DNA from 4 places in the Paenibacillus sp. FSL H8-0168 genome. Region 2 is predicted to be linked to each of the others. Evidence: riboswitches for the same ligand, from Rfam matches in the RefSeq annotation. Region 2 holds a riboswitch; each other region holds the start of a gene.

Region 1 (3,899 bases), 2.6 Mb from region 2:
AATCCGTTGGATTTCCGTCCTTGGCCTCCACGCTGTATTGGCACATCGGGGGCATGACAATCCGATTTTTTAAAGAAAGCCCCTTTAATTGATAAGGAGTAAACAAGTCGGTCACTTTTATCCATCCTTCCTTCAATTCCATGTCTGTATAATTATGAATTGCATCCCCATTATACACCAGCTGTCACGGTATACCGAATTCGTTGTAAGGCTAAAACTTGCGAAAATGCTCCTGTTTTCGGTCATGTTTAAGAGAATATGTACGTCTAGCTCCATCATCTTCATTGATAATCGTTTCTCTTTCCAGTCGTTTATGAGCCGAACTTGGTTACCAGCATATTTTTAATAGGACAGGTACATAATAGTCGAGAGCACCACTAGGTACCACTGCACGGAAAGGGGGGATACATATGCCGTACAGGGGAGTGTTGCCATGCTTGGCACTGTTACTAGCATTCTCAAGTTTACCCGTTCACGCGGATGCGCCTCCCAACACCGGAACGCCCCATCCCAAGGAAGCAGCTGTTGCTTCTTCTGTACATCAGAGCACAGATCGAGCAACTCCTACATTAGCAATGCTGCGAAAAAAACATGCGGACATTTTTAAAATGTGCGGTCCACACACCCGCCAAATTGCCCTAACCTTTGATGATGTGCCCGATTCTAGGTATACGCCGCAGGTTTTGGACGTATTACACGCCAATGGCATCAAAGCCACCTTTTTCATCGTCGGTCACCGTGCGGAAAAGCATCCGGGGATCATACGCCGTATTATCCGTGAAGGCCACGCTATAGGAAACCATTCCTATACTCATCCAGATTTTAGGAAGGCCACACCAGAACGCTTTCGCAACCAGATTACAAAAACAGAACGTATTTTGCAAGCCAGCGCAGGTTTTCGCCCCAAGTTGATTCGTCCACCCTACGGTGAAATCACGGAGCCTCAAATCCAATGGGCACGTCGTCATGGCTATATGATTGTCAATTGGAATGTAGACTCTCTCGATTGGAAGGGATTAAGTAAAACACAAATTCAGCGCAATGTGATTCCAGCTACCGGGCCTGGCTCTATTATTTTAATGCACGCAGGTGGAGGTCAAAGTTCCAACCTGCAAGGCACTGTCCAAGCTCTGCCGGGTCTAATTCACTCTCTAAAAGCTAAGGGCTACAAATTTGTGACAGTCCCCCGGCTACTCCACACATCGGAACGGAAATAACCATATGTTTATGATTGAGCTGCAAGCTAAAGCAACGTAAAAAGGCTGTCTTACCAGCAGAAGTTTTCTGCTCGTCAAGACAGCCTTTTTTATGGATAAGACCTGATAAGAGTCCGACCTAGTTATATGCGGTAGGATACAGACATTAAGTTTACATAATATATATTATGTTTAATTAAACCGTATATACGTACAATGCTATTTATCAATAACGTACAGCTTCACATTTTGAAATCCAAAGTCGTTCACAAATGATTTGTTGCCAGGAATAAAGATATCAATCCTCTTTCCTGTAATGGCGCTGCCCTGATCGCGAGCGACAGCTACAAAAGAATGATCCGGCAAACCTGGGTGGGAATAGCCTGTAACCAGCACTTTCGTGCCCATCGGAATGACGTTCGGGTCTACCGCAATTGTACCTAGTTTAAGCGGATTGCCGTAGTAGTCCACTGCTCCCCATTTACCATTCTCGTCGGCTGCGGCAGAATACGCTGAAGCCTTAACGTCAACTATTTTGCTATAGTTGAATGTTTTGCCCCACGCTTCAATCGTTGGCCCCTCATTCGCTGTTGCTTTCTCCGTAAGAAGCTGCGGCTTCGAATCCGAAGCTGCCTTCACACTTTTTTCGCCAGGTACCTTAATTTGCAGACCTGCATATATATTGTTGGAAGCAATGTTTGGGTTCGCCTTCGTTAGCTCGTCTACCGATACTCCATAACGTTGAGCAAGCAAAAAGAAGGTATCGCCCTCTTTGGCAGTGTGAAGCGAAGCAGCATCCGCTACTCCAGCTGTCTGTGCCAACCCTGCAATAGCTGCGGCAAGCACCGCAAATTTCATCGTTTTACCAATATGTTTTAGATGTTTCAAAGATATGTACCTCCTCTGTTATGCCTGCGAAGTTAGCTGTCGGATTCGGACTCAGGAGAAGCCCTATGCTTGTGCAATTCACCCCTAGGCATATTCCACATCGTCTTATGACGTATCGGAATGACTGCCGTTGTTACGTCCCCCGCACTTCCCATAGTTTGGACCCAGCATTCAGCGTTTGTCATAACTGTATGCTGTCCCGGTAAGTTTTGGCTTACTGCATAATATCACAATTTTGTAACCTTATCCGCATGAAAATGTTGGGAACCTTGAACATCATACTATACTCGTTACAATTTTGTCATCAAGAAATCGATATTTGTTACGAAAGTATGGGGAAATGGTGACAAAAAGAAAAAAAGCCCTCCGTTAAACGGAGGGCTTTTTTTATAGATTATATCAGCACTTCCTTACAATACTTTGGCAAGAAAATCACGAGTGCGATCATGGCTTGGAGTGCCAAATACCTGCTCTGGTGTACCTTGCTCTACAATTTGACCGTTATCCATAAAGATAATTCGATCGCCCACCTCGCGGGCAAAACCCATTTCATGCGTCACGATTACCATTGTCATGCCGCCTTCGGCGAGCTTCTTCATTACATCCAGAACCTCTCCAACCATTTCAGGGTCCAATGCAGAAGTCGGCTCATCGAACAGCATTACGTGCGGCTGCATGGCCAAAGCACGCGCAATCGCAATACGCTGCTTCTGACCACCGGATAGCTGGTTCGGATAGGTATTCTTCTTATCCTCAAGCCCTACGGTACGCAGGAGTTCTAGCGCAATTTTTTCCGCTTCTTTGCCTGACTGTCTTCTAACCTGCGTTGGTGCAAGCGTCAGGTTCTGCAACACTGTTTTATGCGGGAAAAGATTAAAATGCTGGAACACCATCCCCATCTTCTCCCGGGTTACATTAATATTATGGCCACGAGCTGTAATCGGCTCGCCCTCAAATAAAATCTCCCCGTCTGTAGGTTGTTCCAACAGATTCATACAACGCAAAAACGTACTCTTCCCCGAACCACTGGGGCCGATGATGACGACGACTTCACCTTTTGCGATATCTATATCAATGCCTTTTAAAATCTCATTCTTACCGAACGATTTACGCAGTTGTTTAACGGTGATCACTGGCTCTCAACTTCCTTTCCCATAAACCCAGCAGCTTAGACAAGCTGAATGTCATTACAAAATAAATAGCGGCTGCGATTACGAACGGACTTAATCCTTCGTAGGTGATGTTCTTAATGACCTGGGCCTGATACATAATATCCACCATCCCAATGGTCGAAATAATGGATGATTCTTTAATGATCGTAATAAACTCATTACCGATAGCAGGCAAAATAGATTTAAACGCTTGCGGCAAAATGACATGACGCATAGCTTTACCGCGTCCCATACCCAACGAACGAGCAGCCTCCATCTGTCCACGGTCTACTGCCTGGATACCTGCTCGGAAAATTTCAGCCAGATATGCTGAACTATTCAGAGACAATGTGATTATACCAGACTGGAGTGGGGTAAAATTGACACCCAGCGTCAAAGCAACCCCGTAGTGAATGATCATAAGTTGTACCAGCATAGGTGTGCCACGCAGGATCTCCACATAAGTGGTACCTAACCACTCAATGATGCGTATACCGCTCATCCGCAGCAAGGATACGATCAGACCAATGATAAATCCAAACAGGACTCCGAGTGCAGACAGCAACAGAGTGTAGCCGATACCCGTAGCGTAAAAACTGCGGTATTTCCAAAAAATATCTACGATGTTATTAGAAGAAACCTGTCGATCTGCAGAGAGCGCGCT
Region 2 (3,899 bases):
TCCCCTGCATGATCGGGATCGGTTAAAATGATGACCCCCCGCCGCTCCTGCGCCAATGCAATTTTACGCAGCGTCATTTTATTAATAGCGGAGCCGCCAGTTTCTATCGTATCCGCTTCAACAGCGCGGCGAATGGCCACCGTATCATCCCGGCCCTCTACCACGATCACTTCCTTGATCATTTGCGTTTCCCTCCACTGCTACACAGCAAGCTATATTTATCTTTCCCTGCTTTTGAAAACAAAATAAGAAGAGGATATCCTCTTCTTAGCATGGCATAACTATGTTGTTAATACTATCGCATTGCCCTCAACATACACAACCTGTTTTAGTTGATTTCAGGCTTTACCGGTCCGATAACATATACGGTTTTACCGTGCTTACGACCAAATTGGTTGGCTCGGCTCAAACTCTCATAATACACATCGATTTTGTGGCCTTTAATCGCGCCACCGGTATCCTCCGCACGACGGAAGCCCACCCCTTCGATATACACCCACCAGCCGATTGGAATTACACTCGGATCGACCGCGATGGTGCGTCCTTCCGTGACACGTGCGCCGGATGCAGTACGTGTACCGATACCTGGCTCCTGTGAGGAATACGCCGTCATGGAGACATTTTGTAAAACTTTGCTATATTTAAAATTTACGCCTGCTTTACGGACAGCACTGCCCGAACTAACCGTTGTTGCCTTAACCGCATCATTGGGACCGACGGAAGCAGCAAGAACGACCGGTTTTTTCTTCGTTCCTACCGCAATGACCTTATCCACACGGTTCTGTGCAACTTCCTTGTTAACCAGCTGTTTGGATACCAACTTTCCATCATGATATACCTTTTGAACGTGCTGGACGACCACACCCGATTTGCCGCTTTGAATGACCCGATTATCGCCTTTATAAAGACTCGGATCGGCCGTTTTGATGACCTGATAAGGCACCTGTTTTTTCTGTTCGACCTGCTGTTTCTTCACACGGACGATTTTTATGTCCATGTTAGACGAAACAGAGGCATCCAACGCAGGATAAACTTTATCCGTTGATGATAATTTATAGCCCGAGGTACGAATGGCACCTTCTACTGTATTTTCTGTTGTGTACAGCTTTTTCGTCTCATTGCCTGAAGATACTTTGACTTGATTGGCACGTTTAATGACTACGCGATCGCCATCCTGTATTGCTCCATTTAGCGGCATGGAAACTGTATCATGCGGCTGAAGTGAAATGGAATGCTCGCTCAGCAAATCTTGAAGCTTGGATTCCCGGGTTTCTACCGCAGACGCCTTGCCATCGATGACAAAAAAGACTTGTTTTTTAGATTGCGTGTACATCAGAATTGAAATCATAATCGTTAGCGCGATTAGAAAAATAGCAACCAAAGCAGCCTGGCGCACATTCTCTTGCTTCCAACGCAATACGTAAGACATGCTGGATGAGCGTGACTCATGGGTATCCTTTTTTTGGAAAATGCCCATTTCCTCCGTCCTCCTTACATAGCCCGCCGTCTGGAGTAAGACATAGTTGAGATTTGACGTGACTATAACAGATTTTCTACAAGACAAGCCCAAACTACGACTGTCCTGCACCATGTACCCGTCTTCGCGGCATGCTGTCCTCCCCTGTTTAACCACAGTATGATGACAGATTTTCTTTTATTCACAACAAAAAAAGCCAGAGAAAGAGACTAGAGAGCTCTTTCGTGGCTTCCGGCATGTGTGAATATGCGGGAAAACTCATGCACGAGATGGCTTCTCTCTTGTTACGCTTACGGGGTTAGCTGTCGGGTTCGGACGTAGAGAGTCGCCCTAGCTTGGGTCAACCGCTCATGGCGGTCGCCTTCACATTCACCCCGAAGACCCAGAAAGAAATCGAAATACGGCTCCTCCACCTGTTCAATCCCATCCGGGAAAAGAATTTAGGTCGAGCCGGCTGGCGGAAGAGACGTTCCCTTCTTGCACATACGCCGGACGTACTGTAAGCCATATCGGTTCCCCCGTTCCCTGTAAAAGGGACTCAGCGAGACTGGTTCATGAAATGACTTGTTGATGTTTACATTCAAACAACAATTCACTGAAAAGATGATATCCTGTTTCTATGCATGTTGTAAAGCAGGTTTCAAGTACATTTTTTAAAATATTCGGTTAAAATATTGTAATATTCTCGAGTTTCCTGCAACAAATTCATGATTAGCTTCGTCTATCTCTTTATTTTGATCGATTTCTTCACTTTTTCATTGAATGTCAAATCGTTCCAGGGCATTTCGGGTCGTTATTGACACTAATTCCTCCACTGTAATCCCTTTGATTTGGGCTGCAGCCTCTGCTACCAGTCTCACATGTGCAGACTCATTTCGCTTCCCACGAAACGGATGAGGCGTCAGATAGGGAGCATCAGTTTCAATGAGCAGACGGTCCAGCGGCACCTGTGCGAGCACCTCTTTTGGCTGCTTGGCATTTTTGAACGTTATTGGACCACCGAAGGAAAGGTGAAATCCCATATCCAGCACCATTTTGGCTGTCTCCCAGCTACCCGAAAAGGAGTGCATGACTCCACCAATCTCACTCGCTTTTTCCTCGCGCAAAATCTTAACAATATCTTCATGGGCATCCCGGTTATGAATAACAATGGGCATCTTGAGCTCACGAGCCAGACCAATTTGATTTCGAAACACCCGATGCTGCACATCCTTCGGTGATGTATCCCAATAATAATCCAGACCGATCTCTCCGATGGCTACAACCTTTTTATGACTGCATAACGATGCAATCCATTCTAGATCGCCCTCCTGCATTGTAATAGCATCCTGTGGGTGCCATCCAACTGCCGCATAAATAAAATCATACGTCTCGGCCAATTTCATGGTGGATGGAATGGTCTCACGATTAAATCCGATATTGATCATCCGCGTTACTCCTGATTCGACAGCACGTGCTATAACTTCTTCACGATCTTCGTCAAATTGTGGCGCATCCAAGTGAGTATGAGTGTCGAATAAATCCAAGGTTTACATCTCCTTTTTTTACTTACATTTCTATATAGTTGTCTATTCTTTGACAAAATAATTCCTTATTTCGGCAGGAAGCCTGTCTTTTACCGCGTTCAATTTATTCTGGGGAAAATACATATGATATTTCCCTCGGTGAATACCACTTATTGAGCGCACAATTTCCGAAACTTCGGATATTTCACTCACCTCGCCCTGACGTCCAAGCAGTAAAATCTGGTTGTCCGTCGAGCCACCCTGCCGAAACACATCATAAGGAAGATCTGTCGGAAAATCAATTTCAAAATCATATTCAGGGTGCAAACCAGCCTCTTTCAAAGCTTCTCGAATACTGTCAATGGTATCTGTATCCATATTTTCAATCTCTACATATTTATACAATCTACGGTCCATAAACCGGCTGCTCAAATCACTTAAAATCTCGTCCTTTTCTCGTTTCCACTGGCTAAATACGGTCTGGATTAATGACTCGTCGAGCATCAGATATTGCTCTACTGTAAGATCTCCTTTCAACAGATCCGGCAACGGGTCCAGCAGAAATCCAAACTCATATCCGTTTTTAAACAATTCCTTTGCTCGCTTGAAAATTTTACGTAAAAGGATTTCCGAGCTGCGTGTTACAGGATGAAAATAAATTTGCCAATACATCTGGTAGCGTGACATTAAATAATCTTCTACTGCATGCATACCTGATTCCTTCACAACAATTCTCCCATTATGAGGACGCAGCAGTCGTAAAATACGATCCAAATCAATCGTGCCATAGTTGACGCCTGTCGAGTGAGCATCCCGCAACAAATAATCCATACGATCGGCATCTAGCGGACTGGTTACCAGGTTGACAACAATCGGTTTATCATACGTTTTGGCTATAACCGCAGCCACCTTTTGTG
Region 3 (3,899 bases), 110 kb from region 2:
GTTCCGACGAAAATAATCATGTAAGCAGCGGGATTATTGACCAAATTGACGACCGGAGCGCCTTTTAAGATCATCCCGACGACCAGTGACACAATCCCGAGCACAAGTCCGATAATGGTTGAAATTTGCATGATACACCTCATCCATGAGAATAGATTTTGAATCCTTTCATGCCGCCGGGGTCGTCCTTGCCCCAAGCGCGTCATTACAAGACGGATTATAGTATTTATCGACAAAACTCTCTTTTTTGTTAAGTGCGAATTTCCGGTATAATAAGGTGATTATGTATTGAATGGCGGAACCATTGGAGGAAATGGCATGGGAGTAAAGCATGGGCGTGAGTATGAACAAATTTTGAACGATTTTACAGAGGCTGTGGGGCGCATCCCAGATAGCTATGAATTTTTTGAGATGGAAGCAGAAGATTGGGACAGGCTGGACCCGGCGGGACGTCAGGAAGTCAATGAAGCTTTGGCAGAAGACTTATTTTATGCACTGGGTACAGAGCCCACAATCACTGTAGGGAGTAGCGTTGTGATCTATGAGCCGGAGCAGCATCGCATCTATGTACTTATTGGGGACGAGGAGCTGACGTCAGTCCCTTTGATTTGAGGTCCGTCTTATGGATTTATCAACGGGGCCGTGGTAATATGTACACCAATATATCGTAGTTTTGGCCGTATTTAAGCGGTCGAAAGGCTTCCGTATAAACGGGGAGGAGTTCGTAACATGCCTTTTACACAAGAAGAGATTGAAGCACATCTGGAGAAACTGGAGGGCTGGGAACTGGAGGAAGGACGTTGGATCGTTCGAAAATATAATTTTTCCAGTTTTATGAAAGGGATTGCATTCGTGGATGAAGTTGCCGCTATATCTGAAGCATTCAATCATCATCCATTTATTACGATTGATTATAAGACCGTGACTCTGCGTTTGACCTCTTGGGACGACGGCGGTATTATGGCCGTGGATATTAAGGAAGCCCAACAATATAATGAAGCTTTTGAAAAAATGCGCAGCAGTCATTGAGCTTGTAATGATCTGTCGTATGATGATAAAAGCGCCTTCGCTATACAACATCGTGGTTGTATGCCGAAGGCGCTTTTATCATAGAATCTGGGTTGGGTGCTCGGGACGATATACCATACAATAAAATGGTTTTTTGCCATCAGGAGTCTGGCGTTCATAGGTATCTGTAAGCTCAAATCCAGCCGCCTTGTAGGCCCGGATAGCGCGCCCATTCCAAGTGAGCACCTCTAGATCAATTTCATTCTTCGGGTTGCGTCGTTGAGCTTCCTCTGCAATGGCACGGACAAAATCAGAGCCTTTGCCATGTCCGCATCTGTCAGGATGCATTCCAAGACCTAGCCGGGTCACACCGATCATAGGAAAATATTGAGCAAATCCCGTCAGTTTGTTCTCTTTATCCAGTACGGCAACATATTGCTCTTGGCGAAGCGTGGGACTTCCAAATTCGACTTCAAGCGCCTTCATTTGTTCCCAGGGGAGCCAACCGTATATGTTATAAGGTGGATCATAGTGCCACTCACAGATTGCAGCCGCTTGATGCTCGTCCATCGGTACGATCCGATAGTTGGATATTGAGGCCGGCATGTGTTCCATCCTCCTTTTACACAGGTACTTCAATCATTAACAACAGATTGTAGACAAGTTGCAGAGGAATGGCAAGCGTGTTTATTTCATACCTAAGTCGGGTATACATTCAATAAGAAGGAATTACTGCTCATATGCTCCCCCAGCGGTGACGGTAAAACCGACGATGTTCGCTACAATTGAAACCTTTTGAGGTCTCAGTTCGTCAGTAAAGATAATAATTGCTGATGTTGTGGACATAAAAAACCGCAATTCGATTCCGGCCAGAATCAAATTGCGGCTAGGGTTAGCTTGCTGTGCGTTAGTTATTCTACGTTATCGTCATCAGGAATATCTGAAGCTACAGAATGGTAAGCGTCTGTGCTCATAATTCTTTTTGCACCGACATAGCGGTTAGCGTAATAATTTTCGTTCAGTGAGCTAACTACTACACCACGTGAAGTCGAGGAGTGGGCAAATTTCCCTTCACCTACGAAGATACCTACATGGGAAATGCCTCTTCCTGTGGTGTTGAAGAACACCAGATCCCCAGGTCTCATTTCATCGCGGGATACAGAAGATCCCATTTTGAATTGTGATCCGGATTGATGCGGAAGTTTAATTCCTAGTTTGTTGTATACGTACATTGTGAAGCCGGAGCAATCGAATCCCTCGAGTGTAGTGCCTCCGCTTCTGTAGTTCGTTCCTTTGGCATCTTGAATGACCTGGTCCATCTTAGAGTCTGCATATGCACTGCCGCCACCGAATGTAAAAGATGTAAAGGCAATGGCAAGACCCATAGCTGCGATCGTTAGCTTCTTCTTCAAAAAAAATATACCCCTTCCAATGCCTGCGAGGTTAGCTTAAGGATTCGGTAGAAGGTTCCCCTATGACCACTCTGTTGCGAGATCAATTCACCCAAACTGGTTCCCCCGCTTCCTAGGTGCCAGGAATTAGGCTTAACTTAAGATGTGCACCTTGGAGAGCAGTATTCACAATAACGTTATTTTTGAGATAAAGGTTACAATAAAGATTACAAAGTTGTTACTATCAGTTCACTGCGATTATTGTAACAAAGACGGCTGGCTTTGGCAAATGTTTCATTACAAAAAGTTACAAAAAAAATCTGCTCCTAATGTCCCAGGAACAGATCTTGTTAACAGTATTCAGTTATGTGTCGTTTGCGCGAGTATGAATCAAGGTTTTTCGACAGACGGAAATGAAGTAAAAAACATAAAGGCAGGGCTTAGCTTCTACTAGAGATATCGGTATGCCATAGTCTGTACTGCGAACTGATATGCCACAGCCTGACCAGACTAGTAACAAAATGATACGATTGCTGGAGAATGAGCGCCAGCATGCCAGTCCAAATCATCGCCACGGTGCCAAATAGACCGAAGACCAGCAGCACACAAGCACCGAGCAAAAGGGATATACCGACAGCTGGGAGGAGCTGGCGAAAGAAGGCGAGCAGGGACGATAGTATGGCGTGACCACCGACAGTACCCAGTTGCATATACAGGATGCACTGCCGAATGAACCATCCGTATGCCATCCATCCAATGACATAGGGCAATAAATGCAGCAGATAAGAGGAAGATTGAAGTGCTCCTGCTACAATAGGGTAGAGTCTCGGTACTACCCAAAAGGCGGGAAGCAGCAGCAGTCCCAACTCGATGGTGTAATACAACAGCGACGACATGCCATGGCGTTTCATACCCTTGAAAAAGGACAGGCTTTGCGGTTCAGTCGCATCGGTATGCAGACTTTGATATATTCCGGCTCTAATGAAGGGAGTGATCAGTATGCGTAGTACAGTCGCCCCTAGTAGTATCCACAAATACACATGTACTTCCCGGCTGTCCATCAGAGCAATCTGACTCTCCATCCAAAATAAGGTCTGTCCCAGCTCGTTTTGACCCTGATCAGGATAACGGAGCAATAGCGGGATAACGGCAGACTGCACCAGCCGATAGATAAACACCCCCCACAGTAGTCGATACAGAAATAAAATGATAACGATATAGAATCGTATGCGCACCAGCGCCCAGCCCTCTTTTATAACAGTCCGCATCTATAGACACCTCACCATGACAGACTTCCAAGCAGTGTCTCCAACAGCTTGGTTACACTTACACTCCAACGGGTTTGTTGCTTTTCGTCCAATTCGGCTTTTAGGCTATTGTTAATATGCTTGTTCTCCAGTGCAATGGTATATAAGGGATCAAGGGTTACATAGGAAACGGGAGAAGTACTTTTGATCCGAAAAGTTGTGCTTTTCCCCGCGCCGTCCCAAGCCTTGAATA
Region 4 (3,899 bases), 1.4 Mb from region 2:
CAGAATCGCATACATCAGCATATTCATCAGCCCGACACCCTTGCCGCCAAAAATGACGTTTAGCATCATTTCTCCCAAAGCAGCCATACCACCCAGTGGGGTTAGTGTATCATGCATATTATTGACCGAACCTGTCGTTGCCGCTGTCGTGACCGCAGTGAATAAAGCCGATTGTCCAATGCCGAAACGAACCTCTTTCCCTTCCATGCTTCCCTGAGAAGCATCCACACCCAGTGTCTGGATTAACGGATTACCTGTCTTTTCAGACACGTACGTAATGGATAGAAAAATTAGAAACAATACCATCATGGAGCTAAAAATAATCCAGCCCTGCTTACGATTACGGGCAAACAATCCAAAGGTATACGGCAACGAAGCCGGCATTACCCACATTGCCAAAATTTCCAGCACGTTCGTCCAAGGACTTGGATTTTCAAAAGGATGCGCAGAGTTAGCTCCCGCATATCCGCCCCCGTTTGTCCCCAAATGCTTGATGGACTCCAGAGAAGCAATGGGTCCCATAGAAATTTGCTGTTGTGTTCCGCTCAGCGTCGTAAGATCCGCCGTAGGCTGTAGCGTCTGTGGTACCTTCAATCCAACCAGCACCAGCGTAAGCACAAAGGCCAGCGGCAGGAAAATTCTTATAATGGCTTTAATAAAATCTTGAAAGAAATTGCCCATCCCTTCACCGCGCCGCGTCAATCCCCTCATAAAAGCCGCAGCAACCGCAAAACCGGAAGCAGCCGAAGTGAACATCATCATCGTGACGAACGCCATCTGTGTCAGATACGTAAGCCCGCTTTCTCCGCTATAATGTTGGAGATTCGTATTCGTCATAAAGCTGATTACCGTATTAAAAGCTAGTGATGCTTCCATATTACTGTTTCCAGCCGGATTACCGGGAAGCATTCCCTGTAAACGCAACAGCAAGTAGCTGATCGCCACAAGCACGGCGTTCGTAGCAATGAAACTCATAACATACGTAGTCCAACGCATGCTCTCCACTTTCTTCAAGCCTACTACCTTATAAATCAGCTTTTCTGTTCTGCCAAAAATCCGATCCGTCCGATTGGGTTCATTCGAGAATACATGATACATATAGGTACCCATTGGCTTTACCAAGAGCAGCAATATAACGATCACAATTCCAATTTGAAGCAGCTCCATCCTTTATTCCTCCTTCAAAATGCTCCTGCGTTTGGAACAACAGACCTGCTTCCAGAGCACCAATTGTGTGCACACGTTTGCGAAAACCTGCTACCTATGATGCTTTAATGTTCAGATCTGTTGTTCCCGCCCGCTCTATCCCTACCAGTGACTAGAACTTTTCAGGGTTCAGGAGTGCGTAGATTAAATACATAAACACAATAGCCGTAAGCCCGAGTATAACGATCATCCTCTTCGTCCTCCTTTAGAGGTCTGCGCATCACACCAGCGTACAAACAGCAGTATCACTCCATAACTCACAGCCATGACGAGCAGCATGTATATATCCATCATGTTTATACCCTCCGTATCGGTCTTCAGATCGCCATTCTTATTTCATCATAAAATCATAAAACAACTATGTTATAAGTGCTTATCCGTTCAGCAGAAAACCCACCTCTCCGTTCAATGTGTAGATCACATGGTCCGCTCCCAATCCCCGATAAATTCCTTGTGGATTACAGCCGTGTGTAATAACATAGATCGATTCCGATGTTAGTGGTCGACATATTTGTAGGAAACGGCAAGTCAGATTCAAGCTGTTCTCGAACAAATACACACTACCAATTTCTTTTTTTGGAAAATTCCATTTTCCCGCTTGCATGGTATTGATGCGGACAATGTGCTCCACACCCATTTTTTTGAGCTGTCGTTCCTCCTGGGCGCTATTCGTCAGAACTGCAAACGCCAATTTTTTGAAAATAAGCAATTTCACAAAACTTCTGCCCGCTTCATTCGGTGCAGTGACAATAATTAACCGACCTTCCATCAGTAGCTCCTCTCCCGGTATAAAAAGACAACAAAAAGAAGCCGAAGGAAAAAGGCTTTCCTCCGGCTTCTGACATATCCATGATAAAATAAACCATGGCTGCACACGGCGGTTTGTTGCCTCTCCCTGTACGCTTACGAGGTTAGCTGTCGGATTCGGACGTGAGAGTCGCCCTATTTCTGGCACTTGACCGGAAAATTCACCCCATGAGACACCCGGCAAGCCGTACAGTCTCGATTGGTTCCCCCGCTTTTGCAACTGCAAAATTCAGCGCTATAGACATTTCGTTGTTGCTTCATTCAAGTTAATTTGAAATTACGTCTTGAATCATACACCCGCGCATGGAAGACTGTAAAGCTCAACTGCGGGGTTATAAATCGGCCTTTAGAGCATAGAAGATTAATAATAACGCTTACAATGAAACTATGCTTCTCACAGCTCCTTCAATCTCTGTTTTTCATCCCTTTTTGAAAATGACAAGCATGTCAATATTGGCGTAGGGTAAAGCGTTTTTGGCCATTTTTTGTAAAAAGAGAAGAAAATACGCTATATGTACCAGCTAAACACCGATTGAACCCTCTTTTATAAGAAGAAACACCTTAATTCGCTTCATTTGCGGTGCGATTTACTGTTTTAAACAAAATACGATTTTACAGCGGCTAAAGGCTTGATACAGCTTTTCCAGACTTGCAACCTTGTTTTTAATTGCTTACAATTTAATTGTTGAATATTGAATAAGGAGAGATACTATGACCGTTTATGAATATGATGCGCAAACCCTGCAAGGGAAACAAATTCCGTTATCCACATATGAAGGGAACGTTCTGCTTATCGTGAACACTGCCAGCAAATGTGGGTTAACCCCCCAATACAAAGCGCTACAAGAGCTATATGACCAGTACCATGAACAGGGGCTCGAGATTTTGGGATTTCCCAGCAATCAGTTTGCCAAACAAGAGCCAGGTTCCAGCGAGGAGATTTCCGAGTTTTGCCAGATCAATTATGGGGTTACCTTTCCGATGTTCGCCAAAACAGATGTCAATGGCGATCAAGCACACCCCTTATTTCGCTACCTGACCCAAACAGCTCCGGGGGTGTTAGGGTCCAAAGCGATCAAATGGAATTTTACTAAATTCTTAATTACAAGAGAAGGTAACGTATTTAAGCGCTATGCACCGCAAACCACTCCAGATAAGCTGGCGGGAGATATAGAGAAGCTTTTGCAGCAAAACTGACATTCTTCATTATCACAGTTAATAAACGACCTGTTGCAACCGTGGCTTCCGTGGCTAAAGAATATAACGAAAAATGCTTAACAAAAAAAGCATCCCTTCACGTAAATCGTGTCAGGATGCTTTTTTAACTAGGTCTTGCATATAATGCGGTCGAGAGGACTCGAACCTCCACGGGCGTACGCCCACTACCCCCTCAAGATAGCGTGTCTGCCATTCCACCACGACCGCAAATCATAATGTAATGAGGCAACAGATTTATTATACTCTCTCATCAACTATTTGTAAACAAAAATATAATAATTATTTTATATGTTATTTTAACTAACATATATGAGCGATAAGAATATTTAATTTGACACAAAAGCTACTTAAATGTAAATATATATTACATATATTTCGAATATCTTTCGTCCCCCCAAGTAAAGAGTAAAATAACATAACATAAGGATTCACTTCGAGGAGGCGAACCGCCCTGCATAAAGGCAACCGCTTGCTGAACTATGCATTATTGTTGGACCCTTCCCTACCTGTTGGTGGCTTCACCCGTTTTAACGAACTGGAGAAACTATTCCGCAGCGGACATTTGAACAGTCTACAAGACCTGGAACATTACATGCTGGATGATTTGTATCCTCAATGTACAACCGTTGACGGCATGGCTATCAAAAGTCTGTATGTCGCCATCCAGC

What was found. A riboswitch is a leader RNA that binds a small molecule or an ion and turns the genes downstream of it on or off. The one in region 2 is predicted to bind cyclic di-AMP.
Region 1: another riboswitch for cyclic di-AMP. It lies ahead of MHI21_RS13985 (3D domain-containing protein); the one in region 2 lies ahead of MHI21_RS00140 (3D domain-containing protein).
Region 3: another riboswitch for cyclic di-AMP. It lies ahead of MHI21_RS00560 (C40 family peptidase); the one in region 2 lies ahead of MHI21_RS00140 (3D domain-containing protein).
Region 4: another riboswitch for cyclic di-AMP. It lies ahead of MHI21_RS06820 (hypothetical protein); the one in region 2 lies ahead of MHI21_RS00140 (3D domain-containing protein).

Annotation. Positions count from the first base shown of each region.
Region 1 covers NZ_CP151948.1:3,173,404-3,177,302, forward strand. The annotation lists gene MHI21_RS13975 (NADH:flavin oxidoreductase/NADH oxidase) at 1-115, opposite strand, end outside; gene MHI21_RS13980 (polysaccharide deacetylase family protein) at 411-1,217, shown strand; gene MHI21_RS13985 (3D domain-containing protein) at 1,416-2,084, opposite strand; cyclic di-AMP (ydaO/yuaA leader) riboswitch at 2,091-2,259, opposite strand; gene MHI21_RS13990 (amino acid ABC transporter ATP-binding protein) at 2,495-3,217, opposite strand; gene MHI21_RS13995 (ABC transporter substrate-binding protein/permease) at 3,204-3,899, opposite strand, start outside.
Region 2 covers NZ_CP151948.1:27,942-31,840, reverse strand. The annotation lists gene rnmV (ribonuclease M5) at 1-182, opposite strand, end outside; gene MHI21_RS00140 (3D domain-containing protein) at 329-1,477, opposite strand; cyclic di-AMP (ydaO/yuaA leader) riboswitch at 1,749-2,031, opposite strand; gene MHI21_RS00135 (TatD family hydrolase) at 2,233-3,003, opposite strand; gene MHI21_RS00130 (HD domain-containing protein) at 3,046-3,899, opposite strand, start outside.
Region 3 covers NZ_CP151948.1:135,818-139,716, forward strand. The annotation lists gene motA (flagellar motor stator protein MotA) at 1-131, opposite strand, end outside; gene MHI21_RS00545 (hypothetical protein) at 319-612, shown strand; gene MHI21_RS00550 (4a-hydroxytetrahydrobiopterin dehydratase) at 730-1,029, shown strand; gene MHI21_RS00555 (GNAT family N-acetyltransferase) at 1,108-1,614, opposite strand; gene MHI21_RS00560 (C40 family peptidase) at 1,920-2,420, opposite strand; cyclic di-AMP (ydaO/yuaA leader) riboswitch at 2,426-2,563, opposite strand; gene MHI21_RS00565 (hypothetical protein) at 2,840-3,667, opposite strand; gene MHI21_RS00570 (M1 family metallopeptidase) at 3,679-3,899, opposite strand, start outside.
Region 4 covers NZ_CP151948.1:1,474,686-1,478,584, reverse strand. The annotation lists gene kdpA (potassium-transporting ATPase subunit KdpA) at 1-1,167, opposite strand, end outside; gene MHI21_RS06820 (hypothetical protein) at 1,580-1,975, opposite strand; cyclic di-AMP (ydaO/yuaA leader) riboswitch at 2,091-2,258, opposite strand; gene MHI21_RS06815 (glutathione peroxidase) at 2,725-3,210, shown strand; tRNA gene MHI21_RS06810 (tRNA-Leu) at 3,356-3,438, opposite strand; gene MHI21_RS06805 (urease accessory UreF family protein) at 3,701-3,899, shown strand, end outside.